Regions from separate parts of the Streptomyces sp. NPDC017936 genome, predicted to be linked through region 3. Evidence: riboswitches for the same ligand, from Rfam matches in the RefSeq annotation. Region 3 holds a riboswitch; each other region holds the start of a gene.
What was found. A riboswitch is a leader RNA that binds a small molecule or an ion and turns the genes downstream of it on or off. The one in region 3 is predicted to bind cobalamin.
Positions count from the first base shown of each region.

Region 1 (6,515 bases), on a different contig from region 3:
GCCCTCGGAAGCCCGTGCCGGCCTTCCCCGGCCGACGGCCGAGGACCGGATCACTCGGGCTCGTGAGCGTGCGGACTCGTCGAAGGTGGCTCGGCCGGGCGTTTTCGGCCACCGTCATGGCCGGACGCGACCACGAGGACGAGCTCGCCTTCTACCTCTACTTCCACTTCCAGCACTTCCTGGCGGTGTACGCCGTCGAACGGGCCTCCGGCGTGTTCTACAGCCTGGTCCTCCTGGTCTGCTTCACGCTCGTCATCGTCGTCCAGCCCCTCGCGTCCGGCCTGATCCGGCGCATGCCCTACGCGACGGCCCTCGCGATCGGCTTCACGGGCCTGGCGGCCGGGCTGGCCGCCCTGGCGGTCGGCACCCGGCCGGCCCTGCTGGCGGGCGGAGCGCTGATCACCCTGGGCGACATCGTCCTGTTCCTCAAGAACGACCTGGAGGCACTGCGCCGCAGCCCGCGCTCGGACGCCGTGGTCTTCGGCCAGCAGCGGTTGGCGGCGGGACTCGGCGCCTGCGCCAGCGGAGTGCTGGGCGGACAGCTGTACGGCCTCACCGAACGCGCGAGCCAAACGGGCTGGTTCTGGCTGCTGGCCGCAGCACAGTGCCTGGTGCTGCCCCCCGCGCTGCTGGCACTGCGCGATCGCGGGGTGAAACACACCCACCCACACGATGACGACGAAGGAGCACTGAGACCGCATGACACGGACGGACGGGTTCCAGGACGATGACTTCTGGACCGAGTTCCACGACTTCCTGTTCCCCGAACAGCGCTACGAGCAGGCGGAAGACCTGCTGGACAGCTCTCCGCTGCTGTCCTTTCCCCGGGGTTCTCGCGTACTCGACCTGTGTTGCGGTCCAGGGGTGTTCACCGTGCCACTCGCCCGGCTCGGTCACGACGTCACCGGAGTGGACCTCAGTCCAGCCATGCTGGAGCGCGCACGCAAGAAATCGGCTGACGCCGATGCCCACGTCACCTACGTACGGGCCGACGCGCGCGAGTACGAGGCACCGGGCGCGTTCGACGTCGTCCTCAACATGTTCACCTCGTTCGGATACTTCGAGGAGCCCGCCGACAACGCCCGCGTGCTGCGCACCATGTACACCTGCCTGGCACCCGGCGGCACCCTCGTCCTGGACCTCGCCGGCAAGGAACTGCTGGCCCGCAGGATCACCCCGCCCAAGGTGGTGCGACGCGGCGACGACCTGATGGTGCAGACCGACACCGTGCTGGACGACTGGGCACGGCTGCGCAGCGACCGGGTCCTGGTCCGGGGCGAGCGGGTGACGCGTACCACCCTGGTGTGGTTCGTGTACAGCGCGGTCGAGTTGCGGCGGATGACGCGGGAGGCGGGATTCGGCCGGGTGGAAGTCTTCGGCGGTTTCGACGGCCGTCCCTACGACGAGAACGCCGAGCGGCTGGTGCTCCGGGCGGTCCGGGAGGCGTGACGGAGGGCGTGGGGGAGTGCGGGTGGGTCAGCACGCCCTTTCGACCCGAGCTCGGCGGATCGTAGTATCACCGGGTCATCGCCGCGACGGGAGACAGGAAGCCGGTGCGAATCCGGCACGGTCCCGCCACTGTGACCGGGGAGTGCCCCCTCCGACATGCCACTGCGCGAGCCGCAGGAAGGCAGGAGGGCGTCGATCCGGGAGTCAGGACACTGGCCTGTCGCGGGCCCGTTCCGAGGAGCGCGGACTCCCCAGGAGGCTTCACGTGTACGACGGCACGTTCCGTCCCCCCCTGTTCACCCCTGCCCGCAGGCGTCACGCCCTGCGTGCCACGGCCGCGGCCTTGGCCCTGTCGGCGGCCCTGCTGACCGCCGGCTGCGGATCGTCGCAGGACACAGCCCGGGCCGCGGAGGCCACGGCCATGCCGGCCGACGGCTTTCCCGTCACCATCGACAACTGCGGCGTGAAGACGACGTACGACAAACCGCCCTCCCGTGTCGTCACCGTCCACCAGCACCCGGCGGAGCTCATGCTCGCCCTAGGTCTGAAGAACCGCATGGTCGGCACCTCCTTCCCCGACTCCGCCGTCCTGCCCGAGCTGAAGCAGGACTACGAGTCGATTCCGGAACTGGCGAAGAAGGAACCGTCCTTCGAAACGGTTCTGGAGGCCGATCCGGACCTCGTCTACGGCGGCTACGGCAGCGCCTTCGCCGAGAACGAGGGCCGCTCCCGCCAGGCGTTCGCAGACGCGGGCATCGACACCCACCTCAACCGTGAGTACTGCGGCAAGAAGCGGGTGACGATGAAGGACACCTACGACGAGGTCCGCACCATCGGCCGGATCTTCGGCGTCTCTGACCGGGCGGACAAGCTGGTCGCCGACCTCGAAGGCCGCGTCGACAAGGCCGCCACCACGGTCGAGGGCGAGCCCGAGGTGCCCGTCTTCGTCTACGACAGCGGCGACAAGACCGCCTTCACCGCGGGCGGCAAGAGCCTCGGCACCGAACTGATCCGGCTGGCCGGCGGCAAGAACGTCTTCGGCGACCTCGACGACGTCTTCGGCGACGTCTCCTGGGAGCAGGTCGTCGAGCGCAGGCCGGAGGTCATCGCGATCTACGACTACGCCGACGCCGGGAGCGTCGGTCAGAAGAAGGAGTTCCTGCTGTCCCAGCCCGCCCTCGAGGACGTACCCGCCGTCAAGAACAAGCGCTTCGTCGTGCTGCCGCTGACCGCCACCCTGGTCGGGGTCCGGTCCGCGTACGCAGTGGGGGACCTGGCCCGCGGCATCCACCCCGAGAGCTTCGCGTGACGGCCCCGGCACCCGTCCCGGCGCCGAGCAGGCCGGGCCACAACGGCAACAGGCCGAGAGGCGGGCGGGCCCGACCGGTCTCGCCCTCACGCTCGTCGTCCTGGCCGTCCTGCTGGCGGTCTCCGCCACGGCGGGCCTGGCCATCGGCTCGGTGCAGGTGCCGCCCGGCCAGGTATGGGGCATCGTGACGCACGCGCTGGGCGCCGACTGGGCGGATGCCGACTGGTCACGGGCGCGGGAGACCATCGTGCTGGACGTGCGGGCACCGCGCGTGCTCCTCGGGGCCGTGGCCGGCGCCGGACTGGCGGTGGTGGGCACCACCCTGCAGGCCCTGATCCGCAACCCGCTCGCGGAGCCCTACCTGCTCGGCGTCTCCTCCGGGGCGTCCCTGGGCGCCGTCGTGGTGATCGTGTTCGGGGTGACCTGGTTCGGGCCGGTGTCGCTGTCGGTCGCCGCGTTCGCGGGCGCGCTGGGCGCACTGCTGCTCGTCTACGCCACCGCCCGCACCGGCGGCCGGATCACGTCTGCACGGCTGGTCCTGTCCGGTGTGGCCGTCGCCGCGGTGCTCACCGCCGTGCTGGACCTGCTGCTGCTCACCACCGACCGGGGCAACGAGGCCCGCGCGGTCCTCGCCTGGACCCTCGGCGGTCTCGGCGGCGTCAACTGGGACACTCTGTGGCTGCCCGGCGCCGCCCTGCTTCTGGGCATCGGCATCCTCATGGTGCAGGCCCGCAACCTGAACCTGTTGCTCGCCGGTGAGGAGGCCGCGACGACGATGGGGCTGGACGTGGCCCGCTTCCGCGCCCGCATGTTCGTCCTGCTCTCCCTCGTCACCGGCATCCTCGTCGCGGCCGCCGGGCCGATCGGCTTCGTCGGGCTGATGCTTCCGCATATCGTGCGGCTCGCCGTCGGTGGCGACCACCGCCGCGTCCTGCCGACGGCAGCGCTCGGCGGCGCGGTCTTCCTCATCTGGGCCGACATCGCCGCACGCGTCGTCGCCGCGCCCATGGAGATACCGGTCGGTGTGCTCACCGCACTGTGCGGAGGCCCGTTCTTCCTTTGGCTGATGCGCCGCGACGCCCGGCGGAGCACCACCCGAGGAGGGGCATGACCGGCACGGAACTCGTCATCGACGGAGTCACCCTCACCGCCGGCGCGCGCCGCCTGGTCGAGGACGTCTCCCTGACCGCCCGGCCCGGCGAGGTCATCGGCCTGGTCGGACCGAACGGCAGCGGCAAGTCCAGCCTGCTGCGCGCCGTCTACCGCGTCCTGCGCCCCACCACCGGCCGGGTCGATGTCGACGGCATGGACGCCTGGTCGCTGCCCGTGCGGCAACTCGCCCGAACGGTGGCAGCGGTCGTACAGGAGTCAGGTGCCGAGTTCGACCTCTCGGTGCGTGAGGTCGTCGCCATGGGCCGCACCCCGCACAAACAGCTGCTTGACGGCGACACCCCCGAAGACGCCGACCTGATCCGGTCGGCGCTCGCCGCGGTGGACGCCACCGACCTGGCCCACCGCCCCTTCGACCGGCTCTCCGGCGGCGAACGCCAACGCGTCCTCATCGCCCGCGCCCTCGCCCAGCAGCCGTCCCTCCTCGTCCTGGACGAACCGACCAACCACCTCGACATCCGCCACCAGCTGGAGGTCCTCGGCACCTTGCGGCAACTGCCCGCGACGGTCCTGGTGGCCCTGCACGACCTCAACCTCGCCGCGTACTACTGCGACCGCCTCTACGTCCTGCGCGACGGCAGCGTCACGGCCTCGGGCTCGCCCGTCGACGTCCTCACGCCCCAGTTGTTGGCCACGGTCTACGGCGTGACGAGCGAGGTCACCATCCATCCACGCACAGGCGCCCCCCAGGTGACCTTCCTCCCCGGAGCACCGCCCCTGGCCGCTCAAGTCGAGGCGGGTCCCCCCGTCTCGTGATCGTCGGCGCCGTTTTCGCCGGTCATCCCGTGATCAAGCAGCGCCGGTGCCGACCCGTCGTCGTCCGACCGCGGCGCGGAAGGACCCCCGCAACCGGTGTGCTTGCGGGGGCCCTTCGCCGCGCCGGCCCGGTGAACGGTGAGAAGACGATCACGAGCAGGACATCTGCGTGGCCACGGCGTCACGGCTTGAGGAGCAGGCTGTCGCCGCGCTCCTTGGCGGCGGCGGAGCGCTTGGCCACGTCCTGCCAGTCGACGACGGCCCACATCGCCTCGATGAAGTCGACCTCCTGGTTCTTGTACTGCAGGTAGAAGGCGTGCTCCCAGGCGTCGAAGACCAGGATCGGGGTGGAGCCCTGCCCGACGTTGCCCTGGTGGTCGTAGACCTGCTCGACGATCAGCCGGCCGCTCAGCGGCTCGTAGGCGAGCACACCCCAGCCGGAGCCCTGCGTGTGGTGGTGGCGGTCTTGGACAGCTGGGCCTTGAAACCGGCGAAGGAGCCGAAGGCCTCGGTGATCGCGTCGGCCGGCTGCTCCAGTGTGTCATTCGCACCCTTCACGTACGCCGCGTGATGTTTGTCGTGGTGCAGGTCGATGATCTCCGGGCTGAGGACCGGAGCGAGCGCCGAGCAGTCGTACGGAAGTTCCGGGAGCGTGTACACGGGCGTGTCCGGTGCCCTTGCGGGCGGTTTTCGGCGTGATGCCGTGAGCGCGCAGGAGCCGACGATATGTGTCGTAGTCGTAGCCGCGGTCGGCGAACAGCCGCCGTGGGCCGGTGACGTGGCCCGCCCACCAGGCCGCGGATGCGGGGAATCGCGTCCGGCAGGGGGCATGAGCGGGGTGACGTCGTGACGGTTTTCGCTGGTCAGCGACATTGCGAGGAGTGTTTCGTGCCGATCGGTGATCACATGGTGCTTGCTGCCCCGGCGGCCGCGGTCGACCGGCGAAGGTCCGGTGTGAGCCCCCCCTTCAGGTCCCGGACGTGCGAGCCGTCCGCCACACGCCTGACTTGCTGATCGTCACGTCGTGGTACCGCTTGAGGTACATCGCGATCTTCTCCGGGCCGAAGTGGTAGTTCTGCCGGAGATAGATGATCTTCCCGACCACCTCGACGTGCGTCGCGTTCGGGGATGTCTTGGGTGCCTTGGAGCGGGTGCGCAGGCCCTCGACGCCCTCGGCCCGGCAGCGGCGGTACCAGGTGGAGTAAGCCTGCCGACTGATCCCGAAGTACCGGCAGGACATCGCGACGTTGCCGCTGACCTCTTCGACATGGCGTATGACGGCCAGGCGCCGCTTGGCCTCACGGTCAAGCGGCGGGGTGGCGGGACTGGACTTGGGCATGTGGATCTCCGCAGTGATCGGAGACCCAGGTGTCAACGATGATCGTCAGTTTTAGACCGACAGTGGACCTGCTTAGCTTCATGCTGTCCCTGTCTCAGGACTTCTTGAACCCATGCTCGGGTGTACGGAAGTAGAGACCCTGGATGGTGATTTTCCTGGGCTGGGCGGCTCGTACACTGACGAAAATGGAGGACCACACGGCCACCGGGATCGGTGCACGTCCGGCGCGCGTCTTGCGGGAGTACGTCGACTCGTATGTCGGCTTCGACCTCCGCGGGCTCCCGGCGGGGGTGCACTGCGGCCCGCCGAGCCGCGCGCTCACTGCGGTGATCAGCCTGTCAGATCCTTTGGAGGTGGCGACAGGCGTTGACGACGGGTCACCGGTCACCCGATTCGGCAGCGTGGCCGGCGGTCTGATGTGCCGGTCCGTCGCGATTCACCATGACGGACGCCAGCAAGGTGTTCAGGTATCGCTGACACCGCTCGGGGCCC
Region 1 is NZ_JBIRHK010000019.1:148,514-155,028, forward strand. Features, by position in the region: gene ACH4F6_RS32825 (hypothetical protein) at 117-731, shown strand; gene ACH4F6_RS32830 (class I SAM-dependent methyltransferase) at 700-1,449, shown strand; cobalamin riboswitch at 1,505-1,685, shown strand; gene ACH4F6_RS32835 (ABC transporter substrate-binding protein) at 1,715-2,758, shown strand; partial or broken gene ACH4F6_RS32840 (FecCD family ABC transporter permease) at 2,841-3,869, shown strand; gene ACH4F6_RS32845 (ABC transporter ATP-binding protein) at 3,866-4,684, shown strand; partial or broken gene ACH4F6_RS32850 (superoxide dismutase) at 4,866-5,344, opposite strand; partial or broken gene ACH4F6_RS32855 (transposase) at 5,349-5,688, opposite strand; gene ACH4F6_RS32860 (helix-turn-helix domain-containing protein) at 5,652-6,023, opposite strand; gene ACH4F6_RS32865 (helix-turn-helix domain-containing protein) at 6,209-6,515, shown strand, end outside.
Region 1: it holds a riboswitch for cobalamin, as region 3 does, so the genes downstream of both, ACH4F6_RS32835 (ABC transporter substrate-binding protein) here and ACH4F6_RS10385 (ribonucleoside-diphosphate reductase subunit alpha) in region 3, are expected to answer to the same signal.

Region 2 (6,515 bases), on a different contig from region 3:
TCGGGGTATCAGGGTCCCGAGGGGCGACCGCACCGCGAGGGCGGCCGCGCCGCGGGAACGAGCACCCGGAGGACAGGAGGGCGGGGCATGGTCAGGCGATCCGGTTGCCGGAATCCCCGGCGTCGTCGTGGATGCGTGTCGCCGCCGCGTCGCAGAACGCCTCCAGCCCCTCCAGCAGGGCCACCCGCTTGGCGGTGGGCATCACGTCCAGCACCGCCCGCAGCTGCCGCTCCCTGCGCGCGCGCAGGTCCGCGAGGAAGGCCCGCCCCCGGCCGCTGAGGCGCAGCCGCACCTCGCGCCGGTCGGCCGGGCTCACCGCGCGCTCGACGAAGCCGGCGGCCTGGAGCCGGTCGCACAGCCGGCTGGTCGACGGCGGCGTGGAGGCGAGGGAGTCGGCGAGGGTGCGCATGTTGATGTCCTCGTGGTGCTCGAGGATCAACAGCACGCGCAGCTGCGACGCGGACGCGGGCGCGGTCGACGCCCTGCCCCACAGCACTTCCAGCAGCTCCGCCGCCGTCGCGGTCACCCGGGCGACCTCGTCGGGCTCCGGGCGGTGACGGAAGGCAGTCACGGTCAGCCTCTCGCAGGCACTGGGACGACCGCCAGCGTACTAGGGCTCGTCCGGTGAGGCGGGCCGCGAAAAGCAGAAGAGCACATGATCCGTACATTTCGACGAGAGGACCGGTGCAGTGACGACCGTGGACGGATGGACGACCGCCGAGCGCGCCCTGCGGACGGCGGCGCCCCACGAGTTGCTCGACACGGTCCGCGGCGTGCTGGCCGAACAGTACGGCGCGGACCGTGTCGAGCTGTTCCTGGCCGACTACGGCCTGACGGTGCTGCAACCGGTGTCCACGTCGCCGCACGCCCCGGAACCGGTACCGGCCCACGGCAGCCCGGCGGGCCGGGCCTTCGGCGCGCAGGAACCGTTCGTGGAGCCCGCCGGCGAGGGACGGGTGCGCGCCCATCTGCCCGTCACCGTGCGCGGCGACCGGCTCGGCGTGCTGTCGGTGACCCTGCCCGAGCAGGGGGAGGCCGTCCTGGCCGAGGTGGCCGGGATCGCGCAGGTGCTGGCGCACGAGCTGGTCCTGACCGAGCGGGACACCGACCTGTACCTCCGGGCGAGACGCAGAGACCGGCTCACCCTGGCCGCGGAGATGCAGTGGCAGCTGCTCCCGGGCCGCTCGCGCAGCTGCCCCGAGTTCGATCTGGGCGCCCAGCTGGAGCCCGCCTACGACGTCTTCGGCGACTCCTACGACTGGTCGGTGACGGCCGACCACCTGACGCTGTACGTCACCGACGGCATGGGCGAGGGCACGGAGGCGTCCCTGCTGACCGGCCTGGCCGTCACCGCGCTGCGCAACGCGCGGCGGGCCGGCCTTCCCCTCGCCGACCAGGCGGCCCTGGCCGACCAGGCCGTCCACGCCCAGCACCGGGGCCGCCGCCACCTGCCGGCCCTGCTGCTCGAGGTCGAACTGGCCACCGGGCACGCCCGGGTGGTGGACGCCGGCTCCCCCCGGATGCTGCGCCTGCGGAACGGCATCGTGGAACACGTGCGCCTCGACCCCCAGTTGCCGCTGGGCATGTTCGAGGAGACGGACTACGCGGCCCAGGAGTTCCGCCTCGAGCCCGGCGACCGGCTCCTCTTCGTCAGCGACGGCGTCCACGCGGCCGTCTCGCCCGCCGGGGAGGCCTACGGCGAGGCCGTCCTGGCCCGCGCGGTCCTGTCCACCCGCCTGCTGCCCGCGGCCGAGGTCCCGCACGCCGTCCTGCGGGAGCTGACGCGTCACCGCGGCCGGCGCGTCCCGGACGACGACGCCCTGGTGCTGTGCCTGGACTGGCGCGGCCGCTGACCCGGACGCGCGTTCCCGGCAGGGCGCCGGCGCGGAGCCGCCGGCGGCTCAGGCCGCGGCGCGCACGGCTTCGACGGCCAGGTGGCCGGCCTCGTCGATCGCCGCCCGCACGGCGTCGCCGTCGACCCTCCCGCCGCGCACCGTCACCCGCCCCGCCCGCACGTCGACGTCCACCTCGGTGACGCCGGCCACCTCCACCCCCTTCTCGGCGACGCCGGCCGCGCGGCGGCCGCAGCTCATGGCGGACACGGTGCAGACCGGCTCGGTCACGGCGGGTGCTCCTGCCGTCGGGTTCACCGGTGCCTGCGCCCCGGGGTCCCGGGGCCCGCGGCACCAGGTACGGCACGGATCCCCGCCGTGTTCAGCAAGCGCGTACCACGTCGGCGGAACGCACCCGTGCGCCGGGGTGTGAGCCCTCGTCCGCCGTCCGCGCGCCCCCGTCGCGGCTTGTCACTGCCCCTGTCCTGGCACTACTGTCACCACGCCTTGGTGAACGGGAAATCCGGTGTGATGCCGGTGCGGCCCTCGCCACTGTGATCGGGAAGTCCGGCTCCGGCCCTCACGGGCAGCCACTGGGTCCTCGGACCCGGGAAGGCGGAGCACGGGCGGTGGTACCCGTCAGCCAGGAGACCGGCCAAGGCGCGTCAACCATCCACGAGGTGCTGGAGAGGGTCTGCTGAGCCATGCACATAGCCGAGGGTTTCCTTCCTCCGGCGCACGCGGTCGCCTGGGGCGTCGCGTCGGCGCCGTTCGTCGTCCACGGAGTCCGCGCCCTGAACCGTGAAGTGCGCGAGCATCCCGAGAGCACCCTGCTCCTCGGCGCCTCCGGGGCCTTCACCTTCGTCCTGTCCGCTCTCAAACTGCCGTCGGTGACCGGGAGCTGCTCGCACCCCACCGGCACCGGGCTGGGCGCCATCCTGTTCCGGCCGCCGATCATGGCGGTGCTCGGCACCATCACGCTGCTCTTCCAGGCGCTGCTGCTCGCCCACGGCGGCCTGACCACCCTGGGCGCCAACGTGTTCTCCATGGCGATCGTCGGTCCGTGGGCCGGTTACGGGACGTACCGGCTGCTGCGGCGGTACGACGTGCCGCTGATGGTCACCGTGTTCGCCGGCGCGTTCGTCGCCGACCTGTCCACCTACTGCGTCACCAGCGTGCAGCTGGCGCTCGCGTTCCCCGACCCGAGCAGCGGCTTCCTGGGCGCGCTCGGCAAGTTCGGCTCCATCTTCGCCGTCACGCAGATCCCGCTGGCGGTGAGCGAGGGCCTCCTCACGGTGCTGGTCATGCGGCTCCTGGCGCAGTCCAGCAAGGGCGAACTGACCCGCCTCGGCGTACTGGTGACGAAGCGGCAGGAACCGGCCGACACGGAGGCGGTGGCCCGGTGAACCGGAACACGAAGATCAACATCCTGCTGCTGGCCGTGGTGGTCGCGCTCGCCGTGCTGCCGCTCGCCCTCGGCCTCGGCGACCACAAGGAGGAGCCGTTCGCGGGCTCCGACGGCGAGGCGGAGACGGCGATCACCGAGATCGAGCCGGACTACGAGCCGTGGTTCTCGCCCCTGTACGAGCCGCCGTCCGGGGAGATCGAGTCGGCGCTGTTCTCCCTCCAGGCGGCCCTCGGAGCGGGCGTCCTCGCCTACTACTTCGGCCTGCGCCGGGGGCGGCGCCAGGGCGAACTGCGGGCCGCCGCACGGCTGGCGGAGACCCGGGACACCGCGGAGGGGACCACCGCGCCCACGACTGCGCGAAGCCCCGGGGGCGCCGGGGGGCCGGAGAGCGGATCCGACGCCGGGGCGTCCGCGCCGGGACGGGTCTGAGCGGTCGTGCTGCCGATCGACGCGGCGGCGCACAGCAGCCGCTGGCGCCGCCGCCACCCCGTGGACAAGGCCGTGCTCGGGTTCGGCCTCACCGTGCTCGCGATCTCCCTGCCGCCCTGGCCGGGCGCGGTCCTGGTGCTGGTGACGGCGCTGGTCCTGCTGCTCGGCCCGGCGGGTGTGCCGGCCCGCCGGCTGTGGCGCGCCTACCGGGTGCCGCTGGGGTTCTGCGCGACCGGCGCGGTCACCCTGCTCGTCCAGGTGGGCGGACCCGGCGGGTTCGTGAGCCTGGCCGACGGCGGGGCCGTGCGCGCCGGGGAGCTGATGCTGCGCACCTCGGCCGCCTCCCTCGGCGTGCTGCTGTTCGCGTTCACCACCCCCATGTCCGACCTGCTGCCCCGCCTGGTGAAGGCCGGTGTGCCCGCACCGGTCGTCGACGTCGCCCTGGTGACGTACCGCATGAGCTTCCTGCTGCTGGACTCCGTGCGCCGGATCCGGGAGGCCCAGGCGGCCCGGCTCGGGCACACCTCCCGGGCCGCCGAGTGGCGTTCCCTGGCCGGGCTCGGCGCCACCGCCTTCGTGCGGGCCTTCGACCGGGCGGCGCGGCTCCAGGCCGGTCTCGCCGGACGCGGCTACGACGGCACCCTGCGCGTCCTGGTGCCCGAGGCCCGTGTCTCCGTCCGTTTCACGGCGGCCGGCGCCGGGCTCCTGGCGGCCCTGGCCGCCCTCACGTTCGTACTGGAAAGGTCCCTGTGATGAGCGAGCTGGTCGCCCTGCGGGGCGTCTCCTTCGCGTACGAGGACGGCCCGGCCGTGCTCGACGGCCTCGACTTCGTCGTCCGCGAAGGCCGCGCGCTCGCCCTCCTCGGCCGCAACGGCACCGGCAAGACGACCCTGATGCGGCTGCTCAGCGGCGGACTGCGCCCGCACCGGGGCCGGCTGACGGTCGAGGGAGAGCCGGTGGCGTACGACCGCAAGGGGCTGACGCGGCTGCGGACCACCGTCCAGCTGGTGGTGCAGGACCCGGACGACCAGCTGTTCGCCGCGTCCGTCGCGCAGGACGTGTCGTTCGGTCCGCTGAACCTCGGGCTGCCCGACGCCGAGGTGCGGGCCCGGGTGGCCGAAGCGCTCGCCGCCCTGGACATCACCGGCCTCGCCGACCGGCCCACCCACCTGCTCTCCTACGGGCAGCGCAAGCGGACCGCGATCGCGGGCGCCGTCGCGATGCGGCCGCGCGTGCTGATCCTCGACGAACCGACCGCCGGGCTCGACCCCGACGGGCAGGAGCGCCTCCTCGCCACCCTCGACGCCCTGCGCGCGTCCGGCACCACGGTCGTGATGGCCACCCACGACGTCGACCTCGCCCTGCGCTGGGCCGACGACGCGGCGCTCCTCACCCCTTCCAGCGCCCACACCGGCCCCGCGGCCACCACCCTCGCCCGCACGGACCTCCTCGGACAGGCGGGACTCCGGCTGCCCTGGGGCGTCGCCGCCGCCGGGCTCCTGCGGGCGCAGGGGCTGCTGCGCGAGACGGAGCCCGGCCCGCGCAGCCCGGAGGAGCTGGCCGCCCTGACGGCGGCGCCGGCCACGCCCCCGGTCCCGGCCGACGGCTGATCCCCGGCGCGCCCGCGGGGTGTCGGCGCGGCGCCGGGTGGAACCCGGTGTCGTGGAAGGAAGCCGCGCCGACACCCGGGAGACCCGTGTGCCCCAGACCGCCGAAGCCCTGTACCGCCGTGTCCACGAGCAGGCCGAGGAGCGGGCCGACGCGCTGTGGCAGGTCGCGTCGGCGCTGCACGCCGACCCCGAGTACGCCTTCGCCGAGCGGCGGGCCGCCGCGCTCCTGACGGGTGAGCTGCGCCGGGCCGGGTTCGACGTGCGGCAGGACGTGGCCGGCATGCCGACCGCCTTCACCGCCCGCTTCGGCGAGGGGCGGCCCACGGTGGCGCTGCTGCTGGAGTACGACGCCCTGCCCGGCCTGGGGCACGCCTGCGGGCACAACCTGATCGCCGCCGCCGGGCTGGGGGCGGCGCTCGCCGTCCGCGCCGTGCTGGAGCCGGGCGCCGGGTCGGTGCTGGCCGTCGGCAGCCCGGCCGAGGAGGGCGGCGGCGGCAAGGTCCTGGAGGTGGAGGCGGGCGTCTTCGACGACGTCGACGCCGCGCTCATGTTCCATCCGGGCGTGTACGACTGGGCCCGGGCCCCGCTGACGGCGCAGGAACAGTACCGGGTCGGCTTCCACGGCCGGGCCGCCCACCCGACCGGGAACCCCACGGAGGGCATCGACGCGCTCGCGGCCCTCGTCGAACTGTTCAACGTGCTGGCCGCGCTCGGCCGGCGCCTGCCGGAGGCCTCCCACGTCCAGGGCATCATCACGCACGGGGGCGAGGCCACGAACATCGTCCCCGAGTACGCGGAGGGCCTGTTCGGCCTGCGCGCGGCCACCACGGACGCCCTCGACGACCTCGCCGGGCGGCTGCGGTCCGCCGCCGCGGGGGTGGCGCAGGCCACCGGCACCCGGTGCGCCGTCGAACGGGTGGGGGTCCGCTACGAGCACTTCCGTGACAGCGAGGCGCTCTCCCGGCGCTTCGCCGCGCACCTGGGGCGCTCCGGGATCGCCCTCACCCCGCCCGCGCCGGGGGTGTACCTGGGTTCGTCGGACATCGGCAACGTCAGTTCCCGGGTGCCGGCCATCCACCCGTTCGTGGCGATCATGGACGAGGACGGCTCCGACCACACGCCCGAGTTCGCCGCCGCGGCGGTCTCCGAACGGGCCCGGCGCGTCCTGTCCGCCGCCACGAAGGCGCTGGCGTGCACCGCGGTGGACGTCCTGTACGACGCCGGTCTGCGCGCCGA
Region 2 is NZ_JBIRHK010000014.1:190,910-197,424, reverse strand. Features, by position in the region: gene ACH4F6_RS27730 (MarR family transcriptional regulator) at 92-577, opposite strand; gene ACH4F6_RS27725 (PP2C family protein-serine/threonine phosphatase) at 690-1,853, shown strand; gene ACH4F6_RS27720 (heavy-metal-associated domain-containing protein) at 1,902-2,123, opposite strand; cobalamin riboswitch at 2,302-2,507, shown strand; gene ACH4F6_RS27715 (energy-coupling factor ABC transporter permease) at 2,537-3,238, shown strand; gene ACH4F6_RS27710 (energy-coupling factor ABC transporter substrate-binding protein) at 3,235-3,669, shown strand; gene cbiQ (cobalt ECF transporter T component CbiQ) at 3,676-4,422, shown strand; gene ACH4F6_RS27700 (ATP-binding cassette domain-containing protein) at 4,422-5,279, shown strand; gene ACH4F6_RS27695 (amidohydrolase) at 5,368-6,515, shown strand, end outside.
Region 2: it holds a riboswitch for cobalamin, as region 3 does, so the genes downstream of both, ACH4F6_RS27715 (energy-coupling factor ABC transporter permease) here and ACH4F6_RS10385 (ribonucleoside-diphosphate reductase subunit alpha) in region 3, are expected to answer to the same signal.

Region 3 (6,515 bases):
TGCTTGTACAGCGTCAGCACCAGGTTGTTCGCGACGATCGAGTCGCCCGTCGCGAAGAAGGCCACCAGACGGCCGATCAGGTGCTGCTCGGCCGGCGTCAGCCTGGCGAGGTCGGCGACGTCCGAGTGGAGGTCGACCTCCTCGACGGTCCAGGTGTTCTTGATGGCGTCCCGGTAGCGCTCGTAGAAGTCGGGGTAGCGCATCGGGCGCAGGGTCAGCTCGAAGCCCGGGTCGAGAAGGTTCTGGGAACGGGTGGACATCACTGGCAGGCCTCGCAGGACTCGGGGTTCTCAAGGGAGCAGGCGACGGCGTCGTCGGAGCCCGTCTGCCGGTCGGGGGCGGTGGTCCGGGCCCGGGCGGCGCGGGCGATGCGGGTCGCCGGGCGCGAGCGCAGGTAGTACGTCGTCTTCAGGCCCGACTTCCAGGCGTACGCGTACATCGAGGAGAGCTTGCCGATGGTCGGCGTCTCCAGGAACAGGTTCAGCGACTGCGCCTGGTCCAGGTAGGGGGTGCGGGCGGCGGCCATGTCGATCAGGGCGCGCTGCGGGATCTCCCAGGCGGTGCGGTAGAGCTGCCGTACGTCCTCGGGGATCCAGGCGAAGTCCCGCACCGAGCCGTTCGCGTCGCGCAGCGCCTCACGGGTGCGCGCGTCCCACACGCCCAGCTTCTTCAGGTCGTCCACCAGGTACGGGTTGACCTGGAGGAACTCACCGGACAGCGTCTCGCGCTTGAACAGGTTGGACACCTGCGGCTCGATGCACTCGTACACACCGGCGATCGAGGCGATGGTGGCGGTCGGCGCGATGGCCAGGAGCAGCGAGTTGCGCAGGCCCGTCGCGGCGATGCGCTCGCGCAGCGCGGCCCAGCGCTCGGGCCAGGCGAACTCGACGCCGTAGTGGTCCGGGTGCAGCACGCCGCGGGCGGTGCGGGTCCTGTCCCAGGCCGGCAGCGGCCCGTTGCGCTCGGCGAGGCCGGCGGAGGCCTCGTACGCGGCGAGCATGATCCGCTCGGCGATGCGCGTCGAGAGCGTGCGGGCCCGCGGGGAGTCGAAGGGCAGCCGCAGCTTGAAGAAGACGTCCTGCAGGCCCATCGCGCCCAGGCCCACCGGACGCCACTTGGCGTTCGACCGGCCCGCCTGCTCGGTCGGGTAGAAGTTGATGTCGACGACCCGGTCCAGGAAGGTGACGGCCGTGCGGACCGTGGCGTCCAGCCGCTCCCAGTCGACGTCCCCGGCCTCCGTGTCGACGAACGCGCCGAGGTTCACCGACCCCAGGTTGCAGACCGCCGTCTCGCCGTCGTTCGTGACCTCCAGGATCTCCGTGCAGAGGTTGGAGGAGTGGATGACCTGGCCCGGCTCGGCCGTCTGGTTGGCGGTGCGGTTGGCGGCGTCCTTGAAGGTCATCCAGCCGTTGCCGGTCTGCGCGAGGGTGCGCATCATCCGGCCGTACAGGTCGCGGGCCGCGATGGTCTTCCTCGCGAGGCCCGCCGCCTCCGCCCCGCGGTACGCGGCGTCGAACTCCTCGCCCCACAGGTCGACCAGCTCGGGCACGTCCGAGGGGGAGAACAGCGACCACTGCTCGTCGGCGTTCACCCGGCGCATGAACTCGTCCGGGACCCAGTGCGCCAGGTTCAGGTTGTGCGTACGGCGGGCGTCCTCACCCGTGTTGTCGCGCAGCTCCAGGAACTCCTCGATGTCCGAGTGCCAGGTCTCCAGGTAGACCGCGGCCGCGCCCTTGCGCCGCCCGCCCTGGTTCACGGCGGCGACGGAGGCGTCGAGGGTCTTCAGGAACGGCACGATGCCGTTGGAGAGTCCGTTGGTGCCGCGGATGAGGGAGCCGCGGGAGCGGATCCGCGAGTACGACAGCCCGATGCCGCCGGCGTGCTTGGAGAGCCGGGCGACCTGGTGGTAGCGGTCGTACAGGGAGTCCAGCTCGTCCTTGGGGGAGTCCAGGAGGTAGCAGGATGACATCTGGGGGTGCCGGGTGCCGGAGTTGAAGAGCGTGGGGGACGAGGGCAGGTAGTCGAGCCGGCTCATCAGCCCGTAGAGCGCGGCCACCTCGTCCACGGAGCGGGGCGTGTCGTCCTCGGCGAGGCCGCTCGCCACCCGCAGCAGGAAGTGCTGGGGCGTCTCGACGATCTTGCGGGTGAGGGGGTGGCGCAGCAGGTAGCGGCTGTGCAGGGTGCGCAGCCCGAAGTAGCCGAAGCGGTCGTCGGCGGCCGGGTCGATCAGCGCGTCCAGGCGGGCCGCGTGCAGCCGTACGAACGCGGCGGTGCGGTCGGCGACGAGGCCCTCGCGGTGGCCGGCGGCCACGGACTCGGTGAACGAGGTGACGCCCTGGGAGGCGGCCTCGGCGGCGATGCCGATCGTCAGCAGCCGGGCGGCCAGCTTCGAGTAGGCGGGGTCCTCGGAGATCAGGCCGGCGGCCGCCTCCGTGGCCAGCTCGCGCAGTTCCGTCTCGTCCGCCCGCGCGGACCGGCCCCGCAGCGCGGCGGCGGCGACCCGGCCGGGGTCGGCGTCGGGGAGGTCGGCGGTCAGCCCGGTCAGGGTCCGCAGCAGCGCGGCTCCGGGACCGTCGTCCCCGGCCGGCGCCGCGGACGGGGTGGCTGAAGCCGGATCGGCTGGCGCGATGGTCACGTGGGGGCTCTCCCTCGCTCGGCGGGGGGCCTGGCGGAGGGCAGGGGGCAGCACACGAGCGCGCACGGCGTCGCGTCCACCGGCCCACTCCACGAGGCCCGGACGTCAGGCACCCGGAACGGACGGACCGGGTGCGCTGCCGGCAGGTCCTCGGACTGGACGGGCGTGCGGAGACACGCGAGTACACCGTTGCGGGACAGTTCCGGATTCGCACCGGATTCCCCTGCGGCGACAGCGAGCATGAGCATACATCTTGTGTCGGGCCGTCGGGCTACCCCCAGATGTTGTGTCGCACCGGCTTCACAGCGTCAATCGGTAGGTGAGGAGCGTGAGGTCGTCCAGGTGCGGGACCGGGTTCCAGTCCCGCTCGGGTGTGCGGACGAAGCCCAGGCGCTCGTAGAGGCGGTGGGCGGCGTGCATGGAGCGCCGGCTCGACAGGACGACGGCGGTGCGGCCCTCCGCCGCGCGGGCACGGTCCACGCACGCGCGCACGAGGGCCTCGCCGACGCCCTGTCCGCGGCTCTCCCGCGCGACGGCCAGGGCGCGGACCTCGGCCTCCCCGGGGCCGGCGATGTCGGCGACGGGGCCGCCGTCGGGGACGAGGGTGACGCCGCCGAGCAGCGCGCCGTCCCGCACCGCCACCAGCACCTCGGCCGCGGCGGCCCGCCCCGCGACGTCCTTCAGCACGGGCAGGTACGGGTCGCCCCCGCCGAAGTCGAGGAGGCCGTCGTCGAGGTAGGCGCGGGCGGTCAGGTCGCCCAGGGCGGCGTACTCGGTGGGTTCCGCTTCCCGGATCCGCAGGTCCATGGCGTCGAGTGTGGACGACGACGGGCCGCCGAATCGACCTGCTTTCGGCGGCCCGTCGCGGGGCGTGCGGCTGAGGGCGCCTCAGGAGGCCCTCAGCCGGCGGTCAGTGGGCGGAGCCCGCGGTCGCCGGAGGCAGCTCCACCTCGACGCCCGGGTCGCCCGCGTCCGCCGTGTAGTCCTCCGGCCTGGTCTCGTCGACGCCCTCGGGGGCCTTCGCCGCCCTCAGGACGAAGGTCAGGACGACCGACACCACCAGGTTCAGGACGAACGCCGTCAGACCGATGTAGCCGATCTCCCCGATGCCGGGGATCTCCTTCGACGAGCCGCCGAAGTGCTTCTGGGTCGGGGAGGCGACGCCGTACGCGGCGACCGTGCCGTAGACCATGCCGACCGCCCAGCCGGCGAGCAGCGCCCAGCGGTGGAACCAGCGGGTGAACAGGCCGCCGACCAGGGCCGGGAAGGTCTGCAGGATCCAGATGCCGCCGAGGAGCTGGAAGTTGATGGCGACCGTCTTGTCCATCGTCAGGACGAAGACCAGCGCGCCCACCTTCACCAGCAGCGAGACCAGCTTGGAGACGCGGGTCTCCTCCTTGGGGGTCGCGTCCGGCTTGATGAAGTCCTTGTAGATGTTGCGCGTGAAGAGGTTCGCGGCCGCGATGGACATGATGGCCGCGGGGACGAGGGCGCCGATGCCGATCGCCGCGAAGGCCACGCCCGCGAACCAGGCCGGGAACATGTCCTCGAACAGCTGCGGGATCGCCAGCTGCCCGTTGGTGACCTTGATCCCGGCCGCGATCGCCATGAAGCCCAGCAGGGCCAGCAGGCCGAGCATGAGGGAGTACAGCGGCAGGATCGTGGTGTTGCGGCGGATCACCTCACGGCTCTTCGAGGACAGCGTGGCCGTGATCGAGTGCGGGTACATGAAGAGCGCCAGCGCGGAGCCCAACGCCAGCGTGGCGTACGTCCACTGGCCCGCCTCGGGCGGCACCAGCGCCCCGCGCGGCTTCTCCGTCGCCGGGTTGACCTGCGCGAACGCGTCACCCGCCTTGGCGAAGATGTCGTCGAACCCGCCCAGCTTGATCGGGATGTAGATGATCGCCACCGCGATGACGATGTAGATCAGCGTGTCCTTCACGAACGCGATCAGCGCGGGGGCGCGCAGGCCCGACGAGTACGTGTACGCGGCCAGCACGCCGAAGGCGATCAGCAGCGGCAGGTCCTTGACGAACCAGTTGGTGTCCTCGCCGCCGCCGACGCCCATCACGTCCAGCACGGCCTGGATGCCGACGAGCTGGAGCGCGATGTACGGCATGGTCGCGAGGATGCCGGTGACGGCCACGGCCAGGGACAGGCCCTTGGAGCCGAAGCGGCCGCGCACGAAGTCCGAGGTCGTCACGTACCCGTGCCGGTGCGAGACCGACCACAGGCGCGGCAGGAACGTGAAGATCAGCGGGTAGACCAGGATCGTGTAGGGCACCGCGAAGAAGCCGGCGGCGCCGGCCGCGTAGATCGCCGCCGGGACCGCCACGAAGGTGTAGGCCGTGTAGAGGTCGCCGCCCAGCAGGAACCAGGTGATCCAGGTGCCGAACGACCGGCCGCCCAGACCCCACTCGTCGAGGCTGTGCTCGTCGTCGGCCTTGCGCCAGCGCGCGGCCAGGAAGCCCATGACCGTGACGGCCAGGAAGAAGAGGACGAAGACGGCGAGCGCGACGCCGTTCACACCGTCGTTCATTCCGACGCACCCCCGTCCGAGACCTTGCGGGCGCGCTGGTCACGCTGCCACAGCTGGTACGCGACCATCGTGAGCGCGGTGGAGATGAGCACCCACGCCATCTGGTACCAGTAGAAGAAGGGGATGCCGATGAACGTCGGGTCCACCTCGGCGTACGAGCCCACCCACAGCATCGCCACGAAGGGCGCGAACAGACAGAGGGCGATGACGACGCGCACGGGCGTCACCACCCGCCCCGTGGACACTTCTGGCGCTTTGGACATCGGCGACTCCGTCCCCTTGCTGATCACCTGTGCAATGCGCACGCAATGTAGGTGACGCATAAAGGGGAGCGGAAGACCTCGTCCGGATATCGGTCCCCGGACGGCGCCCGTTCAGTCCTGGGGACGCTTGAGGCGGGCCACGAACTTGTACCGGTCGCCCCGGTAGACGGACCGCACCCACTCCACCGGCTGGCCCTCCTTGTCCAGGGAGTGCCGGGAGAGCATCAGCATGGGCAGGCCCACGTCGGTGCCGAGCAGGCCCGCCTCGCGCGGGGTGGCCAGGGAGGTCTCGATGGTCTCCTCGGCCTCCGCCAGATGGACGTCGTAGACCTCGGCGAGCGCGGTGTAGAGGGACGTGTACTTCACCAGCGACCTGCGCAGCGCCGGGAAGCGCTTGGCGGAGAGGTGGGTGGTCTCGATCGCCATCGGCTCGCCGTTGGCCATGCGCAGCCGCTCGATGCGCAGCACGCGCCCGCCGGCGGTGATGTCGAGCAGGCCGGCGAGGGTGTCGTCGGCGGTGATGTAGCCGACCTCGAGGAGCTGGGAGGTGGGCTCGAGGCCCTGGGCGCGCATGTCCTCGGTGTAGGAGGTGAGTTGCAGGGCCTGGGAGACCTTCGGCTTGGCGACGAACGTGCCCTTGCCCTGGATGCGCTCCAGCCGGCCCTCGACGACCAGTTCCTGCAGGGCCTGGCGCACGGTCGTGCGCGAGGTGTCGAACTCGGCCGCCAGCGTCCGCTCGGGCGGCACCGGCGTGCCCGGCGCCTGGGTCCGCGTCATGTCGAGCAGGTGCTTCTTCAGGCGGTAGTACTTGGGCACGCGCGCGGTACGGACGGTCGCCCCACCCTCGTTCTCCGCACTGCTGACGTCGGTGCTCATGGCCTGCCTTCCCGGCTCCGGAGCCAAGCGGCCGACCTGCGCGTCGGCCCGCGGCTCACATCGTGGCACGGGTTCCTGGGCGGGGTGACCGGTGCGGGTGACCTCGCTCTTCCGTGATCTCCTCTGTATACCCGCGGGACCCTGCTTGGTCTAGTCCAGCGTGCTTTCGAGGGGCGGTGGTACATCCCGCGCGCGGGGGCCG
Region 3 is NZ_JBIRHK010000004.1:199,844-206,358, reverse strand. Features, by position in the region: gene ACH4F6_RS10390 (ribonucleotide-diphosphate reductase subunit beta) at 1-260, opposite strand, end outside; gene ACH4F6_RS10385 (ribonucleoside-diphosphate reductase subunit alpha) at 260-2,635, opposite strand; cobalamin riboswitch at 2,759-2,918, opposite strand; gene ACH4F6_RS10380 (GNAT family N-acetyltransferase) at 2,936-3,442, opposite strand; gene mctP (monocarboxylate uptake permease MctP) at 3,546-5,174, opposite strand; gene ACH4F6_RS10370 (DUF3311 domain-containing protein) at 5,171-5,437, opposite strand; gene ACH4F6_RS10365 (GntR family transcriptional regulator) at 5,549-6,313, opposite strand.